Regions from separate parts of the Liquorilactobacillus satsumensis genome, predicted to be linked through region 1. Evidence: predicted binding sites of a transcription regulator. Region 1 holds the regulator's gene; each other region holds the start of a gene.

What was found. Region 1 encodes HrcA, which represses chaperone genes, less so after heat shock. Its sites were predicted from a motif close to TTAGCACTCNNNNNNNNNGAGTGCTAA; they were not measured.
Region 2: groES (co-chaperone GroES) is a predicted target of HrcA. The motif match lies at 3,718-3,744, and genes of this name have one in related genera.
Region 3: AB3Y88_RS03870 (LysM domain-containing protein) is a predicted target of HrcA. The motif match lies at 2,533-2,559, and genes of this name have one in related genera.

What each region holds. Positions count from the first base shown of each region.
Region 1 covers NZ_OZ061606.1:2,459,211-2,467,101, forward strand. The annotation lists gene rbfA (30S ribosome-binding factor RbfA) at 1-103, shown strand, start outside; gene truB (tRNA pseudouridine(55) synthase TruB) at 415-1,341, shown strand; gene ribF (riboflavin biosynthesis protein RibF) at 1,343-2,284, shown strand; gene hrcA (heat-inducible transcriptional repressor HrcA) at 2,397-3,431, shown strand; gene grpE (nucleotide exchange factor GrpE) at 3,447-4,073, shown strand; gene dnaK (molecular chaperone DnaK) at 4,102-5,958, shown strand; gene dnaJ (molecular chaperone DnaJ) at 6,217-7,344, shown strand; gene lepA (translation elongation factor 4) at 7,503-7,891, shown strand, end outside.
Region 2 covers NZ_OZ061606.1:666,239-674,129, reverse strand. The annotation lists gene AB3Y88_RS03140 (ABC-F family ATP-binding cassette domain-containing protein) at 1-1,808, opposite strand, end outside; gene AB3Y88_RS03135 (redox-sensing transcriptional repressor Rex) at 2,035-2,688, shown strand; gene AB3Y88_RS03130 (CPBP family intramembrane glutamic endopeptidase) at 2,953-3,588, opposite strand; gene groES (co-chaperone GroES) at 3,773-4,057, shown strand; gene groL (chaperonin GroEL) at 4,105-5,733, shown strand; gene AB3Y88_RS03115 (APC family permease) at 6,175-7,891, shown strand, end outside.
Region 3 covers NZ_OZ061606.1:825,588-833,478, forward strand. The annotation lists gene AB3Y88_RS03860 (exonuclease SbcCD subunit D) at 1-743, opposite strand, end outside; gene AB3Y88_RS03865 (acetate/propionate family kinase) at 914-2,092, opposite strand; gene AB3Y88_RS03870 (LysM domain-containing protein) at 2,635-3,336, shown strand; gene AB3Y88_RS03875 (C39 family peptidase) at 3,713-4,465, opposite strand; gene AB3Y88_RS03880 (alpha/beta hydrolase) at 4,670-5,245, opposite strand; gene AB3Y88_RS03885 (hypothetical protein) at 5,371-5,745, opposite strand; gene wecB (non-hydrolyzing UDP-N-acetylglucosamine 2-epimerase) at 5,773-6,918, opposite strand; gene AB3Y88_RS03895 (GH25 family lysozyme) at 7,342-7,891, opposite strand, start outside.

The sequences.
Region 1 (7,891 bases):
CATCTATGTGACACCTGAGATCCAGTTTGTTCGGGATCGTTCGGTCCAGTATGGTGATCGCATTGACCAATTGTTAAACGATCTTAAACGCCCTGAAAAATAAATGATTAGTAATGAAGTTGTCTGTCTGGAATTTAGGCTGGTGATGAAAATTGGTAGCACATCAAGACAGAGAAAAATAACTAGAAACTGTCCCCAAGTCTGAGCAAGTGGTCTGGAGTTTTTATTCAGACTAAGGGACAGAATCAAAGACTAGTTTGAAAATGTTAAGAAGTGCCAGCAATGCTGAAACTGCGCTTCTATTAACTAACCGGATGGACTTCAAAATAAAAAGGGCTGAAACAAAACTTTTGTTTTGTCACAGTCCCTTTTTTTAGCGTTGTTTTTACTCTATTTCAAAGCGGAGGGTTATGCATGAATGGCATTTTGCCTTTATATAAAGAACGTGGAATGACAAGCAACGATTGTGTGTTTAAATGTCGTAAAATCTTTAAGATGAGAAGAATTGGACATAGTGGGACATTGGATCCGACGGTTGATGGGGTCTTGCCAATTTGTATTGGTAGTGCTACTAAGGTGGTTAATTATCTAATGGATTCAGGCAAAATTTATACGGGAGAGATTACGCTGGGATTTGCGACCACGACTGAGGATTTAGAAGGAGAGCGGGTGGCGCAACAAGACATTACGACACCCTTTAATGCGGCTGAGATAGCAGCGGCAATGAATAAATTGACAGGTGAAATGATCCAAATTCCGCCCCTCTATTCAGCAATTAAGGTCAAAGGTAGACGACTCTACGATTATGCGCGTGCAGGGGATCCAGTTGAACGCCCCAAACGTAAAATCCAGGTAGATTATTTCAAGCAAGTCAAGCCACCGGTTTTTGATGCGGAGAAAAAAGAACAGCGTCTTTATTTTGAAGTAGGCTGCGGTAAGGGAACGTATATCCGGACACTGGCGGTGGACCTCGGAAAAAAGTTGGGAGTGCCAGCTGTCATGTCTGATTTAACAAGGCTTGCAAGCGGTGGCTTTACAATTGGGCAGGCAATTACTTTGGAACAGTTGCACAAGGCAGCCGACGATGGTACGCTTTCACAGTACTTAGTAGGTGCCGATCATGCGTTACGGAAATTTCCGCACCATTCTTTGACAAGTGCGCAATGGAAAAAGGTTAAAAATGGGGGCTTTTTAAGTGAAGCAGAGCTGAAAGACTGTTTCCCAGCTCCACAGGTTGTATTAATGAATTCCGGGCGTGCACGCTGCATTTATCGGTTAAATTTAGAGAAAAACAGATATCAACCTGAACAAATGATTGATTTAGCTGAAGGAGAGCATTAACGTGCAAATAATTAAGTTAGAAGAACCATTTGACAAAGCACAAATTCCGGCTGGCTCAGTTGTGCTTGCGTTGGGCTTTTTTGACGGAGTTCATCGTGGACATCAGGCGGTAATTGAGACGGCACGGCAAGAGGCCAGAAAACGGGGAGTTAAGTTGGCGATTATGACTTTGACACCACATCCTTCAATTATCTTCCAGCATGTTCCCCCTGAAAAGGTAACTTATTTGACTTCCCTTGAACGCAAATTGCAGTTGTTCGCCCGTTTTGGAGCAGAAATTGCATATGTGGTTGCGCTCAACAGCCAGGTAAGTAAAATGGGACCGCAAGAATTTGTCGATAAGTATATGGTGGGTTTGCATGCACAAGCAATTGTTGCTGGAGAAGACTATACTTATGGAACTGAAAAGATTGCAAATATGGAGTTATTACCCCAATATGCCCAAGCGCGTTTTGCCGTAATTAAGGTCAGACATCTGAAGCAAATGGGGCAAAAAATCAGTTCAACCAGAATCAGAACCTGCTTAGATCACGGACAGATCACGCAAGCAAACCATTTGTTGGGGTATTGTTATGAAAATGATGGTGTGATTGTTCATGGCAAGCAGGTTGGGCGCACTTTAGGTTTTCCCACGATTAACATTTCAGTTGGTCAGGGTGAGCGTTTGCCGGCGGAAGGAATTTACGCCGTCAAAGTCCGGCTTTTAGGGAAAACAGTTGACGGGATGGCTTCAATTGGACGCAATGAAACCTTTGGCAGCAATAATGCTCCTACCTTGGAGATCAATCTATTGGATTTTTCTCAAATGGTTTATGGAGAACATGTTGTCGTGCAATGGCATCAATATCTGCGTGGTCAAGTTAAATTTCCAAATGCTCAAGCACTGATAGTGCAGTTGAAAAGGGATGAAAAAAATGTCCGCGCATATTTTGCGGCAAAATAATTTGTTTACTTGCGATAATAAAGCGCCATTTCTTGACATATTTTAAGAGTTCTTGTATATTAATAATTGACTTAGCACTCTATGATGCTAAGTGCTAATCGAGGTGATTGAATTGCTTACAGAAAGACAGTTATTGATTCTTGAAGCGATTATTCAAGATTATACCAATGCTGGAAGACCGGTTGGGTCTAAATTTTTGGAGCAGCAATTGCCGATGAATGTCAGTTCAGCAACGATTCGAAATGAAATGGCGGTCTTGGAGCATCTAGGCTTTATTGGTAAAGAACATTCTTCCTCAGGGAGGGTGCCTTCATTGAAGGGGTATCGATACTATGTTGATAATCTTGTCAAACCTGATGAGATTGATCAAAATGAGATCGAGAGCATTCGTTTGTCACTTGACAGTAATTATTACAAGGTTGATGAAATTATCAAGGAATCAGCCAAGATATTGTCTGAGATGACTAACTACACGGCAATTACGTTTAAGCCGGAGGTTAAGAATTTGCGCTTTCAAGGATTCAGAGTGCTTCCCTTAGGTAATCAGCAAGTCATGATGATTCTGATTACAAGCGATGGAAATACCGAAAGTCAGCTGTTCAATCTCCCGCGAGATCTCAGCGGAGATGAAATTGAGGCGGTTATCCGCGTCATTAATGATCGAATTGTTGGATTGCCACTTGATCAGGTGATTGCGCGGCTTCACGAGACACTTCCGTTGCTATTGCATTATGTGCAGCATCCACTTGGATTTCTTGATATTTTTGGGAGTATTCTTGAAAGGTCAGCCCAAGAACAGTTTTTTGTTGGAGGAAAGCTGAATCTGCTTAACTTTGTTGGTGACGGAGATGTTGAACAAATCAAGAAGTTATATTCTCTGATCGAGCGTTCGGATGACATTAACGAGCTGGTGGGTAACTCAGGACAAACGATCCAGGTTAAGATTGGCGATGAGCTGACGAATAGTTCACTAGCCAACTACAGCCTGATTTCAGCAACCTATGATGTTGCCCAACATGGTCAAGGATTAATTGCTTTATTAGGTCCGACAAATATGCCGTATTCGAAGATGATTGGCTTAATGCGTGCCTTTCGTGAGGAATTAACGCGGAAATTGTTGGATTATTACCATTTATACGAGGAATAGAAAAGGGGTGTTTGTTTGTCAAAGAAGAGTGAAAGCAGCGCGCAAGCAGATTTGCAAACTGATGAAAAGGTAAAAAAAACTGAGCCAGTTGTTGCTGAAGACCAGCATGAACAATCTGCACCAGCCGCAGAAAAAGATGCTGAAAACAGTTCAGAAAAGAAACCGGCTCAAGAAAAAAAGGTTGACTACCAAAAGCTTTATACTGAGTTACAGCAAAAATACGATAAATTAGAAGATAAGTATTTAAGAGCAGAAGCTGAGATGGCCAACATGCATACCCGGTTTAAAAAAGAGCAGGAAAAGCTTTTGAAGTATGATGGACAAGGCCTTGCTAAAGAGGTTCTGCCAGTAATCGATAACCTTGATCGCGCTTTGAAGATTGAGGTTACTGATGATGCTTCTAAGCAACTGAAGCATGGAATTGAACTGGTTCATCAAGATATGGAAAAGGCTTTGGGTGCCAACCACGTTACAAAAATTAAAGCACTTGGTCAAGCGTTTGATCCTGTCATTCATCAAGCTGTGAAAACAGTTCCGGTTGAAAAAGGACAAAAGCCTGAAACTGTTGTGGAAGTTTTCCAAGATGGTTATATGTTAAAAGATCGTGTGTTGCGACCAGCGATGGTTGTAGTCGCACAGTAAAAATAAATTAAAAGAGGTTGAGGATAATATGTCAAAGATTATTGGTATTGATTTAGGAACGACCAACTCTGCAGTTGCTGTTCTTGAAGGAAAAGAAGCCAAGATCATCACAAATCCAGAAGGTAATCGGACTACTCCATCCGTTGTTTCATTTAAAAACGGCGAGACTCAAGTCGGTGAAGTTGCCAAAAGACAGGCAATCACAAATCCAAACACAATTTCTTCTATTAAGCGCCATATGGGAGAAGCTGGGTACAAGGTCAAAGTAGAAGATAAAGAGTACACTCCTCAAGAAATCTCAGCAATGATTCTTCAGTATATCAAGGATTACGCTGAATCATACTTGGGTGAAAAAGTTTCGCAAGCAGTTATCACGGTTCCTGCATACTTTAACGATGGTCAGCGTCAAGCAACAAAAGATGCTGGAAAGATCGCTGGGTTGAAGGTTGAAAGAATTGTCAATGAACCAACTGCGGCAGCTTTAGCATATGGTTTGGATAAACTTGACAAGGATGAAAAAATTCTTGTTTTTGACCTTGGTGGTGGAACATTTGATGTTTCGATCCTCGAATTAGGTGATGGCGTGTTTGAAGTTCTTTCAACTAATGGGGATACGCATTTAGGTGGAGACGACTTTGATAATAAGATCATTGACTGGTTGGTTTCTGAATTTAAAAAGGAAAATGGGATTGATCTTTCAAATGATAAGATGGCAATGCAGCGTTTGAAAGACGCAGCTGAAAAGGCTAAGAAAGATCTTTCAGGAATTTCAACGGCACAAATCAGTTTGCCATTTATTACTGCTGGTGAGAATGGTCCCTTGCATTTGGAAAAGACACTTTCACGTGCCAAATTCGATGAATTGACGGCAGATCTTGTAGAACGGACAAAAGTGCCAGTTCGCAATGCTTTAAAAGATGCAGGATTAGCTAACAGTGATATTGATGAAGTTATTCTTGTAGGTGGATCAACGCGTATTCCAGCTGTTCAAGAAGCAGTTGAAGCTGAGACAGCACACAAACCAAACAAGACTGTCAACCCAGATGAAGCAGTTGCATTAGGGGCTGCAATTCAAGGTGGCGTGATTACTGGGGACGTTAAAGATGTTGTATTACTTGATGTTACCCCGTTATCACTTGGAATTGAGACCATGGGTGGGGTCTTCACTAAGCTGATTGATCGGAATACAACGATCCCGACAAGCAAGTCTCAGACCTTCTCGACAGCTGCTGATAACCAACCAGCTGTTGATATTCATGTTCTCCAAGGTGAACGTCCAATGGCTGCGGACAACAAGACACTTGGCCGCTTCCAGTTAACGGACATTCCACCGGCACCACGTGGTGTACCACAGATTGAAGTTAAGTTTGATATCGATAAGAACGGGATTGTAAATGTTTCGGCAAAAGATCTTGGAACAAACAAGGAACAAAAGATTACAATCAAGAGTTCTTCCGGCCTTTCTGATGAAGAAATCGAACGTATGGTTAAAGAAGCTAAAGAAAACGAAGCAAATGATCAGAAACGTAAAGAAGAGGTCGACTTGAAGAATGAGGTTGATCAATTACTCTTTACAACTGATAAGACTTTGAAAGAAGTCAAAGGTAAAGTTTCTGACGATGAGATTAAAAAAGCTGAAGAAGCTCGCGATGCGTTGAAGAAGGCCCAAGAAGCTAATAACGTTGAAGAAATGAAGACTAAGAAAGATGATTTGAACAAAATCATTCAAGATCTTTCGGTTAAACTCTATCAACAAGCACAGCAAGCTCAACAAGCTCAAGGCGGAGCAGATCAAAAGACTGATCAGACCGCAAAGGGTGATGATGGAAAGACAGTCGATGGCGACTTCAAGGAAGTTAATCCCGATGATAAGGATAAGAAATAGTCATTGCGCAGGTTAAACCGAAAGAAGGAAGATGTGACAGAAGTTAAGCATTCTTGCACACAGTGAATGATAAGTGTAGTCCGAATTGACTGCGATCAGCACGAGTGGTTGGCTGAGAGGAAGCGACTTTCTGAAACATTTCGATCGGTTTTATAGAAGGGCTGCCACAAAACATCAGTTTTGTCACAGCCCTTTTTATTTAACTTGCAGTATGGTACGCTTTAGTTTAGAAAAACTTCTTATGCATGGAGGAAAATAATGGCAGAAATCAGAGATCCATATGAGGTTTTGGGTGTATCGAAAGATGCTTCTGCTGCTGAGATCAAGAAAGCCTATCGCAGACTTTCTAAAAAATACCATCCTGATTTGAATAAGGAACCTGGTGCTGAAGAAAAATTCAAACAAGTTAATGAAGCTTATGAAATTCTGAGTGATCCGCAAAAGAAAGCTCAGTTTGATCAGTATGGTTCAATGGGCGGTCAGCAAGGCTTTGGTGGTAATTATCAAGGCGGTGGCTTTGGCGATTTCGGCGGCGGTTTTGAAGACATTTTCAGTTCGTTTTTTGGCGGTGGAAGTGGCAGTCGAAATCCAAATGCACCACGTCAGGGACGTGATTTGCAGTATGAAATGGACCTAACATTTGAGGAAGCAGTTTTTGGTAAAAAGACAAGTATTCAATATACACGTGAAGCACTTTGCAAAACTTGTAGTGGGAGTGGCGCAAAACCTGGGACTTCACCAGAGACTTGTTCCCACTGTGGTGGTAGTGGCTTTATGCGCGTAAAACGTGCAACCCCGCTAGGACAGGTTGTTACACAACAAGAATGTGAGTATTGCCATGGAAAGGGCAAGATCATTAAAGAAAAGTGTTCAACTTGTCATGGTTCTGGTCATACGCAAGAAAAACATGAGGTTGAAGTTTCAATTCCTGCTGGAGTAGAAGATGGCAACCAAATGCGCTTGCAAGGACAAGGCGAAGCGGGTCAAAATGGCGGTCCTTATGGTGACCTTTATATTGTCTTCAATGTTGCACCTAGCAAAATCTTTAAGCGAGACGGAGCACAAATTTACTTCACTATGCCGATCAGTTTTGTTCAAGCTGCTCTGGGTGATGAAGTTGATGTTAAGACTGTGCACGGTGATGTTAAATTGAAGATTCCTGCAGGGACTCAGTCAGGGACTGTCTTCCGTTTGCGCGGTAAAGGAGCACCGTTCTTGCGTGGCAAGGGGACTGGTGATGAAGAAGTCACTGTTACTGTAGCTACGCCTAAGGACTTAAATCAGAAGCAAAGAGAAGCGCTTAAGGCATTTGCGGAAGCAAGTGGTGAAAAAGTACGCGGTGAAGAATCGCTTTTCGATCGGTTCAAAAAGCGTGCAAAGCGTTAGTTAATAAAACTAGTAAAAAATCAAGGCTTTGAAAGACTTGCTATTAAGGCAGGTGTTCAAAGCCTTTCTTTTTGGAGCGGGTAAGTGCGTTGTTTTTGGAGAATTGCATTGGTATAATTAAGCAGAGTAGATTTCGAGTAGGAAAGTAGGAAATTTGAATGGATATTGAGAAATTGCAGGAGCGTCAGAAAAGGATTCGTAACTTTTCAATTGTCGCGCACATTGATCATGGAAAGTCGACCCTTGCAGATCGGATTCTCGAGCTGACCGAAACCGTCTCTAAGCGTGAGATGAAGGATCAATTGCTGGACTCAATGGACTTAGAGCGCGAACGCGGGATCACGATTAAATTAAATGCGGTGGAGCTTCACTACCATGCAAAAGATGGAGAAACTTATATCTTTCATTTAATTGATACCCCGGGCCATGTTGATTTTTCATATGAAGTGTCACGCAGTCTGGCAGCTTGCGAAGGTGCTGTACTGGTTGTTGATGCTGCACAAGGGGTTGAGGCACAGACACTGGCGAATGTTTATTTGGCATTAGA
Region 2 (7,891 bases), 1.8 Mb from region 1:
ATCTGGGTCTGGATCTGTTCAATTTCTGTAGCCTTGTCTTCGAGTTCTTGTTCGAGCAGCGCGATTTCACGTGTGAGTTTGCGTTTCTTTTTTTGCAGCTCTTTGCTTTGGAGATAATTTTGCTGAGTTTCTTTTACAGTTTGTTTTCCCAAAGCAGTGCTGGGGACTGCCTGGTCATCTGCCAGTGCTTGTTCCTCTTCTTTTTTATCTAGGTAATAATCGTAATCACCTAAGTATAATTTGCTGCCGGCAGATGATAACTCAAGAATTGAACTGGCAAGTTTGTTGATAAAATAACGATCATGAGAAATAAAGAGGACGGTTCCATCAAAGTTTTGCAGTGCTTCTTCTAGAACTTCTTTGCTTTCGATGTCTAGGTGGTTGGTAGGTTCATCGAAAATCAAAAAATTATCGTGCTCAAAAGCCAATTTTGTAAGCAGTAAACGCGCCTTCTCGCCACCAGAAAGATTATGAACCAATTTTTTCACATCGTCGCCTGAAAAAAGGAAGCTACCTAAAATTGAACGAATTTCGCCTTCAGGAGTTGTAGGATGATCGTCCCATAACTCCTGAAGTACGGTTTTGCTGGAGTGCAGTCTTTTTAATTCTTGGTCGTAGTAACCGACATCTACATTTGTACCAAAACGAACCTCACCAGAAAGTAATTGGATTTTTCCAAGAAGGCTTTTAAGAAGAGTGGATTTTCCCACTCCATTTGGTCCAATAATTGCCATTAGTTGGTGCTTTCTGAGATCAAGGTTAATCGGGCCCGCGAGTGGTTGTGAATTGTAACCAATGTATGCAGCGGTGACATTTAACACTAAGTTGCCGCTTTGCCTGGCAGGCGTGAATTGAAAACGGGGTCCCTTGGCTGCAAGTGTAGGTTTTTCAAGGCGTGTTATTTTTTCAAGCTGTTTGCGCCGGCTTTGTGCACGTTTAGTAGTAGAAGCACGGACAATATTACGTGCAACGAAGTCCTCTAATTTTTCAATTTCTACTTGCTGTTTTTCATACTGTTTGAGTTGTTGTTGGTAACGCGCTTTTTTTTCATCAATGTAAGCCGAGTAATTTCCTGGATAATGTTCTGTTCCAGTAGGCGTTAGTTCATAGACTTCATGCGCCACTTTATCAAGAAAATAGCGGTCATGTGAGATGAGCAACAGGGCACCTGAATAAGTTTGCAGATAATTTTCAAGCCAACTCAAAGTCTCAATGTCCAAGTGATTGGTAGGTTCATCCAGAATTAGTAAATCCCTTTTTTCGAGTAAGAGCTTTGCTAGCGCCAAACGTGTTTTCTGTCCACCAGAAAGAGTTGCAACCTGGCGCTTATAATCTTCTTCAAAAAAATGAAAACCATGCAAGACAGAGCGAATTTCGGATTCATAACCATACCCGTTGGCTTCTTTGAAGTCATGTTGGAGTTGATCATACTTCTTTAGTAGGTGCTGATAAGCAGCACTTTTTGTGCTAGTCGCAGTTGCAGCAATTTCTGCTTCGATTTGATGGAGCTCATTTTCCATGTGACGTAAATTTTTAAAGACTGTCAACATTTCAGCATAAATTGTATTTGAAGTTTCTAAACCAGTATCTTGTGCAAGATATCCCAGTGTGAGCCCCTTATTTTTACTAATTTGTCCTTGATCAGGACTTTGTTGTCCGACAATCATTTTCACAAGCGTCGATTTTCCCACACCGTTGTGACCTACAAGTGCGATGCGCGCATTTTCCTGGACGTCCAGATTAACATGTTCAAAGAGGACGTCACTTCCAAAAAAGCGTGCGACCTGTTGTACCTGTAATAAAATCATGGTTGTTTCTCCACCTCTTTAAAAATTGATTAAGTAAAAGTCCGATTGAGCAAAGTAGCTTGAAACATTCTTTATTGCACGAAAACATAATTTAGTGTAGCATAGTCACGGTAAAAAGTAGTGCACAAGCTACTCACTTGTGAAGTTGACTAATAATTGTTTTCACAAATTTGTGCTATACTACAATTATGAAAATCTTTTTATTGTTTATGAAAGGAGCAGTGCAATGGCAACATCGAAGATTCCACACGCAACGGCAAAGAGACTGCCTATTTATTACCGCTATCTTCATTTTTTGGCTGATGCTGGCAAACAAAGAGTTTCCTCTACTGAACTTGCTGACGCAGTCAAAGTCGATTCAGCGACTATTCGTCGTGATTTTTCCTATTTTGGTGCTTTGGGGAAGCGCGGTTACGGCTATGAAGTAGAAAGTCTGCTTGCTTTTTTTAGAAAAACATTGAAACAAGATAAGTTGACCAATGTTGCCTTAATTGGAGTAGGTAACTTGGGACATGCTTTATTGAATTATAATTTCCATCAGAGCAACAACGTCAGAATCAGTGCAGCATTTGATATCAATGAAGATATCACTGGGACAATCCAAAGTGGTGTTCCAATCTATCATATGAACGACATGAAGGAGCAGTTGACTGTCCAGCAAATTGAAATTGTCATTTTGACTGTACCCTCAAATGTTGCCCAAGAAGTTACTAATGAATTAGTAGAAGTTGGGATAAAAGGTATCCTGAATTTTACACCACTGAGAATAACGGTTCCGAATTCTGTCAGAGTTCAAAATGTTGATCTGACTAATGAATTGCAAACATTGATTTATTTCCTTGATAAATTTGGCAAGGATGATGAAACACCTGCTGAGTAGCCTAGTTACATATTGCGCAGACTGAGAAGGGCAGTTACTTGTACATGTTGTCGCATGTTACAAGCTAAAGCCTAATAAAGTAAGTGCATGTACGGTCACCTGATTACTAGGTTAGTTGTGACTAAAACCAGCTAAGTACGTTGATTCGTAGCTTCTCAGATAAAGCTAAGGGACTGGACCAAGCATTAATTTTGGCCAGTCCCTTAGCTTTTTGTGTTTTGTAAGGGTCTCAGAATCTATGCTACTTACATGATTTTGAAGGTGTCAAATTACAAATTGCAAGACGATTATGATCGCGTTCATCAGAATGTGAGCAGTCATGGACGTCAACAATCTGCCGGTTTTACGGTAGAGATAACAAAAAAATAATCCAAGTAGCGCATAGGTTAAAAAATGGCCATCAGCATGTGCAATACTGAAAAGAATACTTGAGATCAGCGCAGCTCCAATGGGAGGAATTAATGTGCCTAAATTGCCAAAAAGTACTTTACGAAACACAAATTCTTCCATCAAGGGGGCAGCCCCAACAAGATAGACGAGATAAAAAGGGTACCGGCGCATAATTGCAAGTGCTTCCGCCGTATTTTGCGATGAAACTGACTGACCTAAAATACCCGTTTCAACGATTAAAGAAAAGTGCTGTAAGACAAGGGCAACAATAGCACCGCCAATACCCCAAAGTAAGCTGCTAAAAACGGTCGTTGTTTTCTTTTCCAAGTTGTTTTTGTAGGCATTTTTTTTATTAAGATGAAACATGGTAGCTACTCCAAGTAAACTGCAACACAAGGTTGCATAAAATAAAAGTGTATTATTTTTAACAATTAAAAAAAGGATACTTGGGAACAACATCACGGTAGCATATGTAAGCAGTAATCCAAACGAATTTTTTTTAATTTCCATTGACGATACTCCTATCAAAAGCTTCTTGTAGTCAGTATAACATAAAAAAACTAGCGCTTAGCACTTGCAACATAAGAGTGACAAAACTCTTGCAATTAATTTGTAAATTGATTATAGTAATAAATGTGGTTAGCACTTAGAGATATAGAGTGCTAAAAGCATAACAATATTGGAGGGATAGATAGTGCTTAAGCCTTTAGGAGATCGAGTTATTTTAGAAGTTCAGAAAGAAGAAGAACAGACTGTTGGTGGAATTGTAATCGCAAATAATGCGAAAGAAAAACCACAAACAGGCAAAATTGTCGCAGTCGGAAGCGGCCGTGTCTTAGACAATGGTGAGAAGGTTGGATTGTCAGTCAAAGTAGGCGAAACCGTTTTGTTTGACAAGTATGCTGGCACAGAGGTCAAATACGATGAAAAGCCGTATTTGGTTGTCCATGAGAAAGATATTGTTGCAATCGTAGACTAATGCTCTTTTTACTTATTGAACTATTCTAATTATGAGGTGAATAATTAATGGCAAAAGAAATTAAGTTTTCAGAAGATGCGCGTTCAAAGATGCTTGCTGGTGTAGACCAACTAGCTAATACTGTCAAATCAACACTTGGGCCAAAGGGAAGAAACGTTGTATTGGAACAGTCTTACGGTTCTCCTACGATCACAAATGATGGTGTGACAATTGCTAAGGCGATTGAACTTGAGGATCATTTTGAAAATATGGGTGCTAAACTTGTTTCAGAAGTTGCTTCAAAGACAAATGATATTGCTGGTGATGGTACAACAACTGCAACAGTTTTAACACAGGCAATTGTAACTGAAGGAATGAAGAATGTGACAGCTGGTGCTAACCCTGTAGGTATTCGCCGTGGGATTGAATTGGCAACCAAAAAAGCTGTCGATGCTTTACATGAAATGTCGCATAAAGTCGAATCCAAGAGTGATATTGCGCAAGTTGCTGCAATTTCCTCTTCAAATGAAGAAACTGGCAAATTAATTGCTGATGCAATGGAAAAAGTTGGCAATGATGGCGTTATCACGATTGAAGAATCAAAGGGAATCGATACTTCATTAGACGTCGTAGAAGGAATGCAGTTTGATCGTGGTTATCTTTCACAGTACATGGTGACAGATAATGATAAGATGGAAGCAGATCTTGACAATCCTTATGTTTTGGTAACAGATAAGAAGATTTCTAACATTCAAGAAGTCTTGAACTTGTTACAATCAATCGTTGAACAAGGTCGTCCTTTACTGATTATTGCAGATGATGTTGATGGCGAGGCTTTACCAACACTTGTTTTGAACAAGATTCGTGGCACGTTTAATGTCGTCGCAGTAAAGGCTCCTGGTTTTGGTGATCGTCGTAAAGAAATGCTGCAAGACATTGCAACCTTGACAGGTGCAACAGTTATTACTGATGACCTTGGCTTACAATTGAAGGACACCAAGATCGAACAATTGGGTTCTGCAGGTAAGATCACAGTTACAAAAGAAAAGACTACTATTGTAGAAGGCGCTGGAGATAAAGCAGCGATTGCTGAAAGAGTAAATACCATCAAGAAACAAATTGCCGAGACAACTTCAGATTTTGATCGCGAGAAGTTGCAAGAACGTTTGGCTAAGTTAGCTGGTGGTGTTGCAGTTATTAAAGTTGGTGCTGCAACTGAAACAGAACTTAAAGAACGCAAATATCGGATTGAAGATGCCTTGAACGCTACACGTGCTGCTGTCGAAGAAGGCTTTGTTCCTGGTGGTGGAACAGCCTTGGTAAACGTAATCAGCCAAGTTGCTTCGATCAAGGAAACTGGCGATGTTGCAACTGGTGTTAACATTGTTAAGCGCGCGTTAGAAGAACCAGTGCGGCAAATTGCTGAAAATGCAGGGCTTGAAGGCTCAGTGATTGTCGAAAAATTAAAGTCACAAAAGCCAGGTGTAGGTTACAATGCGGCTGCTAATAACTGGGTAGATATGGTTGCAGCTGGAATTGTTGATCCTACAAAGGTAACACGTTCAGCACTTCAAAACGCTGCGAGTGTTTCAGCTTTGTTGTTGACAACAGAAGCAGTTGTAGCTGAAGTTCCAGAACCTGAAAAACAAGCTCCAGCAGCTCCTGCACCAGGTGCTGGCATGGGCGGTATGATGTAATTTAAGCCACTTACTAAAAGATGGTCAAATAGAGAGTGTGACATAAGTCGGGAAAATTTGAGTGCTAACTCGAAATTACGAACATAGCGAGTACTTTGCTATGAGTAATTCGAAGTTAGACGGAGGATTTTGACTTATGGAACACGTTTATCGGAATAAAAGCGGGGCTGTGACAAAAGTTAAATTTTGTCACAGCCCCGCTTTTATTTTATAAGCTGCAAATTAATTTGCACCGATAGTCAAACTTACCTCTTTTTTATGCGTATTTTTGATTAGTGTACTGAAGGTTTGACAAAAGGGGGTGCAACTCTAAATGAAATGTGATAAATTGATTTAATAAGGACTGGGCTTGCGAAGAAAGTGAGCAGCTCATCTCCTTTATTTATTTTTTAGAACAAGGATTTATTATACGTATTATGTACACAAAGGAGAAATTGAAAAATGTGGCGTTATTTGAAACGGTTGCTGATTGGCAAACCGTTAAAGACAACAGATGAGGGTGGACAGCAACTAACAAAATTTAAAGCTCTAGCCTTGCTTTCTTCGGATGCTTTGTCATCTGTTGCTTATGGAACTGAGCAAATCACAGCTGTTTTGGTGGTGCTATCCGCAGCAGCTACGTGGTACGCACTCCCAGCGGCTGGGATTGTACTTATTCTCCTGTTTGCGATTACGATGTCTTATCGCCAGATTATTCATGCCTATCCTTCAGGGGGTGGAGCCTATGTTGTGGCAACTAAGAACTGGGGGACAGGGACAGGCTTGGTTGCAGGCGGTTCATTGTTGGTTGATTATATGCTGACTGTTGCTGTATCAGTAACATCTGGAACAGAAGCAATCACCTCTGCGGTTCCTTTTTTACGGGAATATAGTGTTGCCATTTCAATTGTCATCGTTTTATTTATCATGACATTGAATTTACGCGGAATGCGTGAATCTGCATCATTTCTCACAGTTCCGGTTTATTTATTCATTGTCATGTTAGTGATGATGATCAGTTGGGGATTGTTTAATATTGCAACTGGTAGAGTGCAATATAATGCCGCAGCACCGGTTGGCAGTTTTGTTCCTGGAATGTCATTGCTATTATTTCTAAAGGCTTTTTCGGCAGGTTCTTCTTCCCTAACCGGTGTTGAAGCAATCAGTAACGCAGTGCCTAACTTTAAAAAACCAAAACGCAAGAATGCTGCCAACACACTCGCTTTGATGGCAGTTTTGTTAGGATTATTCTTTGCGTCTGTAACTTTTCTAAGCTATTATTTGGGTGTGATGCCTAACAATGATGAAACGGTGTTGTCTCAGATTGGGATGGCAGTCTTTGGTCATGGAATTTTATATTATTTGCTGCAATTAGCAACAGCGATGATTCTGGCTGTAGCAGCTAACACTGGTTTTTCGGCGTTTCCCATTTTGGCATATAATTTGGCAAAGGATAAGTTCATGCCGCATATGTTTATGGATCGAGGGGACCGGCTTGCATATTCAAATGGGATTATCTCATTAGCAGTGGGTGCAATTGTTTTGATTTCAATTTTTCATGGACAAACCAGCAGATTGATTCCGCTGTATGCGGTCGGCGTCTTCGTTCCGTTTACGTTGTCGCAATCTGGGATGATTATTCACTGGTTCCGAACTCGTGATCGCAATTGGATTCTCAATTCGCTGGTCAACTTGTTAGGGACTGTGATTTCTTTTTTGCTAGTCGTATTTCTCTTTTTGCTGCATTTTGATACCGTCTGGCCTTATTTATTGATAATGCCGGTGTTGCTCTATGCATTTTATAAAATTCATGAACATTACGGAATTGTTGCTGCACAGTTGCGTTTAAGTGAAGAGGCAGAACTGCATGATTATGCTGGATCAACGGTAATTGTACTTGTCAGTTCAGTGACGCATGTTACGACAGGGGCAATTAATTATGCACGTTCAATTGGCGACTATGTAATTGCAATGCACGTGTCGTTCGATGAGAATCCGAAGAAAGAGCATGAAACGGCCAAAGAATTTAAGGAATCATTTCCAGATGTGCGGTTTGTTGATCTCCATTCTTCATATCGTTCGGTACCAGCACCTGTGCTGCGTTTTTGTGATGTAATGGCAAAAAATTCTGCACAAAAGAATTTTACGACGACTGTTTTGGTACCACAGTTTGTACCAC
Region 3 (7,891 bases), 1.6 Mb from region 1:
GCAGTGTCAACAATCCACACACCCTTTTTAGTTTTAGCTTCTGCTAGTGAAAATTTTAATGGTGCACCGCTATACCGCACTTTTTCATTTTTCAACGCATTTTTATCATGAAGATGGCCTAAAGCAACATAATCAAAATCTGTTAATAGATCTGTGGAGAAAGCATTCAATCCACCCACTTGCGGCTGCATTTCAGGATCCAACTGCGAACTTCCAATCACAAAAAAATGGGCAACTAATACGTGTTTCTTCGCGGGGTCAAAGTTCTTCTTCATTTCACAAATTAACTTTTGTAAAGCTTTCGTTGTATCGGTGATCTCTGGGTCATCAAATAAATTGCGGACCTGATATGCTCGAAAATAAGGCAGCAGGAAAAATTGAGTATCAGCAAATTCAACAGGGACAAGGGCATCCTTTAAAGCAGTTGTTAAGAAAAATGATGTAGCTTTATACCACTCACGTCCCGTGTTCAACCGCACAGCAGAGTCATGGTTCCCGCTAATTGCCAACACTGGTTTTTTTAACTTCAAGTTAAGTTGAATAATCATTCTATCCAAACGTGCAACTGCATCTTCACTTGGAGTTGCACGATCAAATAAATCGCCGGCAATGACAACCGCGTCAACTTTTTGCGTGACAGCTAAGCGTGCAATTTGCTTGAAGGCATCCTCTTGCTCTTGTTCCAAATCATACCCATACAATTTCTTGCCGATGTGCCAATCTGCTGTATGTAAAAAACGCACCCTGATTCCTCCTTAGAATTTCGAACTTCTGTTCGTCGTTATTATAGCATAGCAACCTTTTCCCGTAAGAAAAAGCAGTCCAGCCATCCTTTTTTAACAAAACACTAGTTTGAAAAGAAATTTAGCTGGACTACTTTTTAATTATCTTCCTATATATAACCACATAAAAATTACTGCCGCAGTTCCTTGATTTGTCTAACCATTGATAATTCCTCATTGGTAGGTACCACCATGATTTGGGCACTCGAAGCAGGTGTCGAAATTAAGCCTTCAGACACACTCTCATTGAGTTCTGGTGCAAGTTCCAATCCCAAAACTGCCAGTTTCTCAACAATCGCTGCTCGTAGTTGTGCGTTGTTTTCCCCAATTCCTCCAGAAAAAACTAACACATCAATTCCGGCTAGCTCTGTGTAATAACTCCCGATATACTTAATAATTCTATTAACAAAAATATCAATTGCAAGTTGCACCCTTTTTTGGCTCTTATTAGCCAGTAAATCACGCATGTCAGGCGAAATTCCTGAAATTCCTAATAATCCAGATTGGGCATTCAACCGCATGAAAACTTCTTCCAAAGTAAGCGAACGTTTCTTCATTAGATATGGAATCACCGAAGGATCAACATCTCCTGCCCGCGTCCCCATCGTCAAACCAGTTAAAGGAGTAAAACCCATCGAGGTATCAAATGCTTTGCCGTTTTTTTCGGCTGCCACCGAGGCCCCGCTCCCCAAATGAAGAGTAATCATTTTTAAAGAAGTCAGTGGTTTTCCTAACAGTTGTGCTGCTTTATGGGAAATATAGGCATGACTAATCCCATGTTCTCCATAGCGCCTAATTCCCAATTCCGCAGTATCCTCATATGGCAAACTGAAAATCGCATTCATCTCTGGGAGATCTGTAAAAAATTGACTATCAAAAACAGCATACTGTGGCACTTCTGGTAACTCTTGTTGCATAATCTCAACATATTTCACTTCTAACGGATTATGCAAAGGAGCAAAATCATTTAATCCACGAAGTTTTTCCAAGTTTGCTGCTGATAACTCAACTGCATGCGTAAAAAGCTCTGCGCCGGCTACTACACGATGTCCAACAGCTTCAATCTCTGTTAGTGTAGTAATAATTCCCAGTTGCACTAATTGCTTGAAGAGCATTCTGGCAGCATCTGTATAAGAAAGACGGTCAAACTTTTGCTGCTGTTTTTTTCCATTATATTTAACCGTAAACAAGGAATCAGGCATATTAATCCGTTCAACCAATCCCTTAGCAATGGTTTTTTCATTTTCAGCTTCAAATAGCTGCCACTTAACCGACGAACTGCCGGCATTAACCAATAAAAATTTCCCCACCTGAGGCACCTCCAATTAATCTTCCTCAATTATATAATATTTCGTCGCTGCTTTCAGCTTGTAAAAAGAAAAGCTGGGTCGTAAAAATCTGTTTTGCTTAAAAATTTAAAAATGTGGGAATTGAAAGCAGTCTAAGATTACAAAAGTCGGATATTTTGTAATCTTTCCCCCTAAAAAAACTTTTTTTGCTGCTGTCAAGCTAAATTTCAAATTAATTTGACTCTTTTTAAAAGAAAATATGACTTTTTTTCGCAAATTTAACACTCTTTTTGTCATATTAACTTTTGCAGCCTTTAAGCTCCATTTTTCCTATTTTAATAGCTTTTCTGTCCCGATCTCCCACAAAAAGTTAATAATTTATTGTTACAGTATGTTACAAAAATAAGAAAATATTACAAAAACGGTGCAAATAGTAATTTCACTGCTATCTGCTTGTTATATTAGCCCTATATACTAATCATTGTTGATTCGATCGAAAGTGATCGTAAGTATTGTAGCAAATTTGCTACGTGTCAAAAAATCACAGGAGTGAAGGATATATTATGAATATTAAGAAAATTTTGTTATCAGCAGCTACCGTTGCAGGTGTACTGACAGCCGGAACATTGGCAGCTAATGCCGATTCTGTTACAGTCCAATCTGGACAAACAGTTTCCGAATTAGCTCACCAGTACAACACTTCAGTTGCACAGATCAAACAGTCAAACAATTTGAGTAACGAGAATTTGATTTACGTTGGTCAAAAGCTTGAAATTGGTGCAAGCACAACTGCAAGTACTACAACAAGCACAAGTAACACTGCAAGTTCTACAACTGCAGCTTCAACACAAACAAGTACACAGGCACAAGCACCTGTTGCACAAAAACAGCAAGCAAGCACTACAACAAGTAATACAGCTGCTGCAAGTAGCAACACTAATAATAATGCTGCCGCTGCAAGTACAAGCAATAACACTGCTTCTACACAGCAAGCTGCTACAACCAGCTCAACAACTAATACTACCGTAAGTACTTCTTCAGATTCTGATGCTTCTGCAAAAGCATGGATTGCTAACCAAGAATCTGGTGGTAGCTACACTGCTCGTAATGGTCAGTACGTTGGTAAGTACCAATTGAGTGCTTCATACTTGAATGGTGACTATTCAGCTGCTAACCAAGAAGCTGTTGCTGAAAGCTATGTAACTTCACGTTATGGTTCATGGAGTGCTGCTAAACAGCATTGGTTGAGTAACGGTTGGTACTAAACTACTCAATAAATAATTGATTATAAAAAATAATTTTGTTGGTAATAATTCTTACTACAACAATCTAAAGTAATTTTCAACAGGTGATCAGGGTTCATGAGCTTTAACATGACTCGTTCCCCTGTTTTTTTGTGCTTTTTTAAACTTACTGCTAATCCCTATCCTGTTTTAGCGCTTGCCAGCACACAATTTTATTTAGCAATTGCAAAAACTCCAGCAAGAAAACTATCTGAAATCAGTTTTTTTGCTGGAGTAAATTAATTCACTTGGCAAACTGCCAAAATGATCAGTATCCTGTTTTGATGTCTAACCTTAATTCATGGCATGCGTATCTAGCTATCACTATAATACTGGATCACTGGGCAATTTAAATTCCCTAGTCAATATAAATTGCCTGCTTACCCATTTGATTATAAGCATCTTCAAAGTCGTTCCAACTGACAGCCTGATTTTTATTTCCAAAAGGATTGTTAATATAAATTAGGCTGTTTTTACGATCAAATCCTGTAATCACAACACTATGCTCTGAAAAAGTAATCTTCATTTCACCTTGTGGCGTTTGCCAGTCTTGAAAATCATCTACCGGAGCAAAATTAACTGTTGTAATCGTCCACACAGGCTGCCCGAGCTCTAAACGTTCGATTACCTTTGAAAAACTTTGACCGCTAATATCGTGGACATTCTTAGAATACTTCTGTGCTAATTTTGCAACTGGCCCATGATAGACTCCCAATCCTGCAGAATCGCCCGTAACATCCCCGACGAACCCTACATTGGGATTTCCATGCTGCCCATCATCATAGTCCAACGGTACTGTTTCAATCTCATCCCCTAAGGTATTCTTGCTGACATTTATCTTATGGTATTGCAACAGCATCGCTAAGGAAGTGACCTCACAGCCGTTATATAATTTTGGATCATCCATCTGATTAATCAATGGTACATCCAAAACAACTTTGTTAACTTTTTTTAGTGTTTTTTCTTCATTTGCCTTTTTCCCAGTAGTCATCATCCGCACAGAATCTGTAAACTTTCTGATTACAGCTCCTTGATCGTCCCCCAAGATAACCTCTCGGAAAGCATAGACGCTAGTTCCAATCAGCACACACAACATGATGATTGAAAACATCACTCTTCGGCGGCGCCTCCTCAAGTAATTACCTTCTTTCTACCAATCATTAAATCTGCTACAATTCTAAGAATACCACGTCTGACAAAAGAACTCCATTTTCAAAACCGTAATTACCAGCGACCGTCAAGTCCCGGCATGCAGCCTAACATACCAATTGTAAATGTCCTCAACGGCCTGATAACTGACACCGTGTCCAAAAGGTTATACGTGATACTCAGGTTCGATAGCCGCATAGGTCCTAAAAAAACGTACTAGTTCTTGTCCAGCCTCGACTGGAAATAGCGGATCCTTTTCACCTTGCGAAATAAAACACGCTGTTTGAAGTTTCTTGGACTTTAATTTGGTCTGCGCAGTTTTCCATAAAAAGGCTGGCAGTCTGCCAGATAACAGTACGACATTGTTAATCCAGCTTGGGTAAAGCACACTTAAAGCTGTTGCTAAAATAGCCCCTTGACTGAATCCCAAAACATTCAACGGATTTTCTGCTAATCCTCTGTTCGCCAAAATAGCTGCCACTTCAGTGTGCACAGCCAATGCAGTTTCCGTAATCACCGCTTCTTCACTTTGATGAATAAATTCAGGAATATAGTACGTATAACCATCACCATAGGTTAGATCACCCTCAAGATGAATTTCAATGATCGGAAGTGCAAAAATCGGCATCAAAGGTCTTAAATTTAAATAGTTCGTCCCCATTCCATGTAGCGTAACCACGACTGGCGTCTGAGCATTAACGACTTCCCCACGTGGATAGATAACCTCCTGCTTATATTTCAAAAATAACTCTCCCTTATATTTCATTGCTCTATCAAAATAAATTTTCCCAACCACCAGAAAGGGCTTGTTTCAAAATCAGCAAAATATTTTATAATGTATAAAAATAAAGTAACTCCGTTTAGGAACTACTTTCTAAAATGATCTAGATCAAGAATCTTATCCTTAACAACTTGTGCATTTTTAGCCACACTGGGATCGTGTGCAATCATATATTGCAAATGTTCAAGTGTATCGATAATCTTCCGCAACTCTTTGACCTCACACGAAATATTGCCCTCAGTTTTGCTAACTTGGCTGACAGCCTGCAAACTAACTAGATCTTTGGTCATTTCCTGATAACGTAAAATTGCAAAAACAACATTCATATTCGATGAAATTGTTCGCGGATTCTCTGGGTCTGGATGTTGTTCAAGTAGATTAAACAACTCAGGGTAATAGCGCAATCCAATCGTATATAGTGAAAACTTGAAACCGTGGCGATCAACTTCCATTTTACCCATGGGTATCTCCCCCTAAAAAACAAACACTTACTCGACAAATTCGTTTGGCTTGGCTTCCGTTTGTCCGAAATGAAATCGGATTGCAGCTAAAATACGTGCAGCTGCCTGCCCGTCTCCATATGGATTACGTGCAGCTTTCATTTTTTCATATTCTCCATTATCATTTAACAATTGCTCCATGGCCAATTCCACGGTAGCTTGTTTTGTTCCGACGAGTTTCAACGTTCCAGCAGTAACTCCTTCAGGGCGTTCGGTTGTATCACGCAATACGAGTACTGGTTTTTTAAGTGCCGGCGCCTCTTCCTGCACTCCCCCTGAATCAGTCATAATATAATAAGAACGGGCGCACAGATTATGAAAATCCACTACATTTAATGGCTCAACCAAATGTACCCGTGAAACGTCCCCTAAAATTTCACGTGCAACCTTGCGTACTTTCGGGTTTAGATGCAGTGGATAAATCACTTCGACATCCGGATGTTTTGCAACCACATTCTTTACTGCATTAAAGACAGCTGCCATCGGGGCTCCTAAGTTCTCACGACGATGCATGGTTAATAAAATTAAGCGGTGCTGTGCCTCAACTTGAGAAAGTACCTCATGCTGATAAGTGGCACTAACCGTCTCACGTAAAGCATCAATTGCAGTATTGCCCGTGACAAAAATTCGTTTTGCTGCATGATTTTCTTTCAATAAATTATCCCGACTCATAGCGGTCGGTGCAAAATATAAATCACTCAGTGCATCTGTCATTTGGCGGTTCATTTCTTCAGGATATGGTGAATATTTATTCCAAGTACGCAATCCAGCCTCAACATGGCCTACTGGAATTTGCCGATAAAAAGCAGCTAAACCTGCAGCAAAAGTGGTGGTGGTATCACCATGTACCAGTACTATCTCAGGTTGAACTTCCGCCAAAACTCCATCAAGTAACTGCAGCACATTTGCAGTGATATCTCCTAGGGTTTGATTACTCTTCATAATATTCAGATCATAATCAGGACGAATATTAAAGACCTTCAAAACCTGATCGAGCATTTCACGATGTTGTGCCGTCACAACTGTCACAGCTTTAAATTCTGCTGTACGTTTCTTCAATTGCAAAATAACTGGTGCCATTTTGATAGCCTCTGGGCGTGTGCCGAATACTGTCATCACTTTAATTTTTTTCACTTGGAGACCACCTCAATATCAACTTTCTTACCATCATTGTACTACAAACAAACCCTAACAGAAAACTCAATCTGTGAAATTAAACACTTTCTAAGTTTTTAGTTAAACAAAGTCATTTAACTAAAAAAGTATCATTACTTTACAATTCATTAACTTGAATTGTAAAGTAATGATACTTCTTAGAGATTCCTTCCACAGCAGCTGCTTAAACCTCAACTTCAGTTACAAGCTTCGGAGAAAAAACTAACTTTAGCTCTGCCACAGGCTGTCCAACTAATGCGCTTGATCGGAATCGAATTGCCTTACTGGTAGTAGTGTTTGTGAAGTGTAAGACAACAATTGGACAACAAAAAAAGCCCCACTCAGTTAAGAGCGAGGCTTAATTTTTGCATTTGATTTGAATGTTGATTCGATCGAATGCGTTTATTTAAATGTTCCGAGCGGTACACCGTTCTCACGTACTGCAATGTAATGGTGATAACCTGCGTAGTTCACGTAACTAATGTAGATGTAGTTATCACGTCTAATATATCCATCATACTTAACAGTTTCGCCAGGATAGTAAGCAGCACCAGTTGGCTGTACTCCAGGGTATGCAAACACACGCAATGTCTGGTTAGGTGTAAAGTAACCATCTTCACGGTGAATTGTGTAGCCGTCATCGTTAAATGTATCTGAAACAGATGCTGTGCTTTGACTAGACACTTGGTTTACCTTAACCACGTCGGTACGGTTTACTGCTGACAGGATTTCCTTAATTACTACTCGATTCCCACTAACCGAAAGAACATGATAATTCTTATTCTTTACAAACTTAGGAATGTCTGTGTTGGATCCGTAATACTTACCTGCTGCGGTTTTGATGTAAACCGTGTTGCCAGCACTAAGAGCACTTGTCGTTGCCGAAGCTGTCCCGTTGGTAATTGCCTGTGCAGGTTGGGAAGCGTTAGATGTTCCAGTATGGTAATACTTA